Regions from separate parts of the Tissierella pigra genome, predicted to be linked through region 2. Evidence: a T-box and tRNA genes for the amino acid it is inferred to sense, from the RefSeq annotation. Region 2 holds a T-box; the other holds one or more tRNA genes.
What was found. A T-box is a leader RNA that pairs with one kind of tRNA and senses whether it is charged. The one in region 2 lies ahead of aspS (aspartate--tRNA ligase), so its partner is inferred to be a tRNA-Asp.

Region 1: it has a tRNA-Asp gene. The T-box ahead of aspS (aspartate--tRNA ligase) is inferred to sense a tRNA for this amino acid. The anticodon was not compared.

Annotation. Positions count from the first base shown of each region.
Region 1 is NZ_JAHLPJ010000001.1:3,695,082-3,698,246, forward strand. Features, by position in the region: gene KQI41_RS17885 (ABC transporter substrate-binding protein) at 1-492, opposite strand, end outside; gene KQI41_RS17890 (ABC transporter permease) at 519-1,316, opposite strand; tRNA gene KQI41_RS17895 (tRNA-Glu) at 1,701-1,775, shown strand; tRNA gene KQI41_RS17900 (tRNA-Asp) at 1,892-1,968, shown strand; tRNA gene KQI41_RS17905 (tRNA-Thr) at 1,973-2,048, shown strand; gene KQI41_RS17910 (GNAT family N-acetyltransferase) at 2,286-3,032, opposite strand; gene tadA (tRNA adenosine(34) deaminase TadA) at 3,131-3,165, opposite strand, start outside.
Region 2 is NZ_JAHLPJ010000001.1:1,736,253-1,739,417, forward strand. Features, by position in the region: gene hemZ (coproporphyrinogen dehydrogenase HemZ) at 1-1,244, shown strand, start outside; gene KQI41_RS08470 (bacteriohemerythrin) at 1,262-1,648, shown strand; T-box leader at 1,709-1,906, shown strand; gene aspS (aspartate--tRNA ligase) at 1,950-3,165, shown strand, end outside.

The DNA.
Region 1 (3,165 bases), 2.0 Mb from region 2:
CCATTCAACATCATTTTCAGAAAGTCCCGCTTCTTCTAAAACAGAAAGAACAAATGAATAAGGAGCAGAACCTGGCATACCAGCAAAAATCGTCTTACCTCTTAATTGTTCAACGCTTGTTATTTCAGAATTTCCAGCAAAAATATATTGTTTATTCTTTACTGTTGAAATAACAATCTTAGACTCTAAGCCCTCTTCAAAAGCACGAAGTACCGGCTCAGTAGATAACATACAAAATTGTGAATCTCCTGCATGCATTCCTTGGAAAGCTATTGGCCCATCTTTAAAAACAACCCATTCAGTATCTAAACCCTCTTCTTTAAAGTAGCCTAACATTTCAGCTGCATATACAGGAATCCAAGACTCTCCTCTCATTTCTGATATTACAATTTTTGTAAGATCAGAATCATTATAAACACCTTTTGATGTGCATCCAGTAAATACTCCAGCTACTAAACAAATTAAAAGTACGATAATTATTGATTTTTTCATATTCTGCCTCCTTATTTAATTAGATTTTATGTATTTTTTTCATGATGTAGAGATAATCTTGTAACTGCTCTCCAACGCAGTAAATATGCTTCAATCTTATCAAGAATAAAATTAAGAATAATACCTACTATTAATAAAATAAAAATACATGACATAACACGAGCAATTTTAAAATATGATGACGCATAAGCAATCATCCATCCAAACCCTGCCGAAGCCCCCATAAATTCTCCAATGATTGCACCAATTAAAGAAGCCCCTACACCATTACGAATGCCAGCTATTATCCAAGGCATACTAGATGGTAACACGACATGGTATATTGTTTGTATCGTTCCTGCACCTAGTAAGTTCGCGGATTCAATGAGCTTGGGTTCTACATTTTGAATACCTGCATAAGTAGAGAAAAAAACATTGAAAAAGACCATTAATGCTGCAAGAAATATCTTTGATGTTAGACCCAGTCCAAACCATAATATATATACTGGTGCTAGTGTAAGTTGAGGTACACCATGAATAGCTGTAATTATCGGTAAAAAAATTTTACCTAATGATTGTACTTGTCCAAATAATAGTCCAACAAAAATTCCTATAATAGTACCATAAAATAATCCAGCAAGTGCTTCACGTAAGGTTATAGATGTATGTTTTACTAAGTCTCCACTTAAAAAAAATTGTTTTAAATCTAAAATAATCTCACTTGGATAACTTGTAAAAAAAGCATTATAGAGCTTTAATTTAGCAGCAATTTCCCAGAAAGATATAAATAGAATAACAATCAATATCCTTGTGATAACTATAAGATTATTTTTTCTCTTCTCCATAATCACCATCCTTTCATCTTGATCCAAAATTGTCGAGTATTGTCAATAACATCACGCTGTATACATATAATAATCTATCACTATAAGATATTGAAGTGTTATTAAAAAAGATAATAGCAATTAAATTGCTATTATCTTTTTTAATAATATAATTTTAGGTAGCCTTGATATTGTGGCGTTGTTTAATGTATGTTGGAGTAATTTATTTGTCAGTATTAATGATAGATTAACATAATTGCTGGAGTTTTTATATTTGTAAATTTTAACTAGCACAACGAGTTACATTATCATTTTAAAAAGTTAAATAATAAAATATAAAAATATGTTTGACAAATATAATAATCCATGTTAATATTAAGAAGGTTGTCTTTAGACGACTCATATGGCCCCATGGTCAAGCGGTTAAGACATCGCCCTTTCACGGCGGTAACCCGGGTTCGAATCCCGGTGGGGTCACCATTATGACCTAACACAGCGAACTAAGTTAAGTTGATGTAGGTCAAATGCAACGAGAACCAAATCTATACGGGTGTAACGAGTAAATAGATTTGAGTTTCGAGGCTGTAAAATATAATGGCCTGGTAGTTCAGTTGGTTAGAATGCCAGCCTGTCACGCTGGAGGTCGAGGGTTCGAGTCCCTTCCAGGTCGCCATTATGCTGGCGTAGCTCAATCGGCAGAGCAACTGACTTGTAATCAGTAGGTTGGGGGTTCAATTCCTCTCGCCAGCTCCAAACTTATCTTAAAGCCCTTGATAATCAAGGGCTTTAAGCGTTTTATCAAAATAAAATGACACCGTATTTGAAATAAATATTTCAAATACGGTGTCATTTTTGTGTTTTATATAAAAAATCATAAGGAACATTCCATGTATTGTTGTAATCACTTCAATTCTAGCAAATCCCACACTTTTTATATAATCACTAAGATAGTGTATTGAATAATCTATAACATAACATATCTTCTTAGGACTATAATTTTTTTGAATATACCTCTGCCCATACTGGAAAAAAGCCAGCATTTATTGCAACATTCTTAGAATTAATATTAGATACTGATGTCCCATAAAAAGGTATCTTTCCACGCTTTAAAAGCTCCTGCTTTAATAATGCAACCAAATTTGTACCAATACCTTTTCCTCTATATTCAGGTAGCACATCAATACCAATTTGATATAAAGTTTTACTGTCTTCACTAGATCCTGCCATCCCCATGATATTGTCACCATCGTAAGCAGCAACTCCAAGAACATCTGGATAATTCTCATCAAAAACAAAAGCTTGCTCAAACCTACTATCATCTTTAAATTGTAATATCTCTTCCTTTTCAAACCACTTTATTGTAGTCATAGGCTTTATCTCACAGGTAACAGGGTTTGGTAGATAAAAATGGGGCATCTCATCAATTTCATGGCCAAATTCTCTTAATTTATTATCTATCATCCTAAGATTACCGTAATCAAACAACCAAAGTGCATTTTTCTTTAATATTTTCTCTTCAATCCAAGGTCTTATTTTCTCATCAGCACAAATTATTGCCTTACCACCGATAGTAATTATCTTTAGGAAGCATCCATCACTTTCATTGATACGCCTTCCCTCTAGGAGCTTGTTTTCAGTAATTATATTTTCCTCTTTTTTAAAGTCTGAAATCTGACAATTATAATCAAGTGCCAGTTGTGTTTTTGCAATACTAAGTATTTCAGATTTTGTATACATACTCTTATATCCCCCTTATATTTACATGCCTACTTTAACTCTTCTCAAGAAATATCATAATAATGACATTTAAAAAGCAATCAATTCTTTATTGAGATCTATTTATTTTCCCTAAGCTCTCTAAAAAAGTCCG
Region 2 (3,165 bases):
AAATATATAGAGATACTTTAGATAAATATATAAGAATTGGAATTAAAAAATCCTTATATAATACATTAATAAATATATCTGAGAATGAAACTCCTTGGGGTATTTTAACTGGAATAAGACCAATAAAAATTATTCATGATCTATTAGATAAAAATATAGATGAAGATATAATAATAAAAACATTGACAAAGGAATATAAGCTAGACATTAAGAAAGCTAAACTTACATTGGATATTGGAAAAAGACAAAGAAGCTATATCTATCCTTTAGATAAAGATAGATATAGTCTTTATGTTAGTATACCTTTTTGTCCTACTCGATGTTTATACTGTTCTTTTCCAGCATTACCAATAGATAAATATAGAGACTATATTGAAGAATATATCATAAAACTAATGGATGAAATCAAGAGTATAAAAAACATAATGGAAGGTAAAAAGATAAATACAGTATATATAGGTGGCGGCACACCAACGGCAATTTTCCCAATGGAACTTGAAAGAATTATTCAATTTATATATAATGAATTTGGAGAGAAAAATATAAGGGAAATTACTGTGGAAGCAGGTAGACCTGATACTATAACTAAAGAGTATTTGGAAATGTTAAATAAAAATAATATTGGTAGAATAAGTATAAATCCTCAAACCATGAACGATAATACATTAAAACTTATAGGAAGACATCATAATTCATATGATATTATAAAGACTTTTAACTTGGCAAAAGAAATCGGATTTAATATAATAAATATGGACTTAATTATAGGGTTGCCAGGCGAAGGAGTTAGAGAAGTGAAACATACATTAGAAGAAGTTCAAGAGCTAGATCCAGAAAATCTTACTATACATACTCTTTCAGTAAAAAGAGGTTCTAAGTTTAAGGATACTATGGATAAGTATTCAATAGAAACTCAGCATGTTTTAAGTGAGATGTTAAATAAAACCATAAAAGCTTCAGATAAAATGGGACTAGTACCCTATTATCTTTATAGACAGAAGCAAATATTAGGAAACTTTGAAAATATAGGATATTGTAAACCAGAAATGGATTGCATATATAATATTATGATGATGGAAGAAAAAGAAACTATAATGGCAGCAGGTATGGGTTCAGTATCCAAGATTTATTTTCCACAGGAAAATAGAATAGAGAGAGTTCCAAATTTTAAAGATTTAAAGGAATATTTAAATAGAATTGATGAATTAATTGAAAATAAAAGAAAGATATTAGAAAATCACTAATAAAAGGGGATGACTTTATGTTATGGTGGACTGAAGATCTTGAAACGGGAATAGATACAATTGATGAGCAGCATAAAAGTATTTTTGACAAGGCAAAAGAGATTTTTGATTTAGGACCTGAATCTGATATAGAAACTGTTGAAAAAATATTTATATTTTTAATGAATTATGCAAATAATCACTTTTATGAGGAAGAAATGTTAATGCTGGAAAACTCATATAAAGGATTTCTTAATCATAGAAAAAAACATAATCATTTCATAGAAGAGATATATAGGATATATCAAAAGACCATAGAAAACAGTTCTGAGGAGAATCTAAATGAATTGAAAGTTCTAATCATAGATTGGTTGGCAAACCATATAAGCTGTGATGATAAAGAATTTATTACCACTTTAGATTAAAACTATAATAGTTCTTGACACTAATTATTTTTTGGTCTATAATTAATGAAAATAAATATAATTATTACAAAGATAAGGAAGAGTAATTAAATTTCTTAGTTATAGAGAGTCGGTAGAAGGTGAAAACCGATACTAATATTTAATGAAGACACCTTTGAGTAAGTAATCTGTAAGGATTAATTCGCAGAAATGCGTTAAAATTTCGAGTGAGGAAAACCTAATTAGGGTGGTACCGCGAGATAACCTCTCGTCCCTGAATATCAGAGATGAGAGGTTTATATTTTTTTGAGGAGGTTATAATATGGGAGAAAAAATGGGAAATTTAAGAAGAACCATTATGTGTGGAGAACTAAGACCAGAACATGACGGTAAAGAAGTAGTGTTAATGGGATGGGTTCAAAGAGAAAGAAATTTAGGTTCAATTATATTTATGGATTTAAGAGATACTACAGGAATTGCTCAAATTGTATTTGATAATACTGTGTCTAGTGAAGTATTTAATAAAGCTGAAAAAATCAGATCAGAATTCGTATTAGCAATTAAAGGAAAAGTAAGAATCAGACAAAGCATTAATAAAGAAATACCTACTGGCGAAGTGGAAGTTTTAGTAGATGAACTTAAAATCCTAGATGAATCTGAAACTACACCTATATATATTAAAGATGACGACAATGTGTCTGAATCTATGAGACTAAAATATAGATATTTAGATTTAAGAAAACCATCTATGCAGGAAAGATTAAAACTAAGAGCTAAAACAGCCAAAGTAGTAAGGGACTTCTTAGATGAAAATAGCTTTATTGAAATAGAAACACCTATGCTTACAAAGCCAACGCCTGAAGGAGCAAGAGATTATTTAGTGCCTAGTAGGGTAAATCCTGGAGAATTCTATGCACTTCCTCAATCTCCACAGTTAATGAAACAGCTTCTGATGGTTGCAGGAATGGATAGATATTTCCAAATAGTTAAATGTTTTAGAGACGAAGATTTAAGAGCCAATAGACAACCAGAATTTACTCAAATAGATATTGAAATGTCTTTTGTAGATATAGAAGATATTATTTCTATAAATGAACAATTGTTATATAGATTATTCAAAGAATTAAAAGGTGTGGAAATAGATCTTCCTATTAAGAGAATAACTTATAATGAAGCCATGGAAAGATATGGAGTTGATAAGCCAGATTTAAGATTTGGATTTGAGTTAAAGGATATTTCCGACTTAGTAAAGAACTGTGGATTTAAAGTATTTAGTGGAGCCATTGAAAACAACGGTGCTGTAAGAGGAATCAATGTAAAAGGATATGGAGATAAGTTTACAAGGAAGGATATAACTGCTTTAGAAGACTATGCAAAAACCTACGGTGCAAAAGGATTAGCATGGATTAAAATAACTGAAGAAGGAGTGACTTCTCCTATTGCTAAGTTCTTTAGTGAAGAAGAGTTCACAAACATTATAGAAAGAATGGAAGGGGAAAAAGGAGATTTAATTCTCTTTGTAGCAGACAAAAAATCAA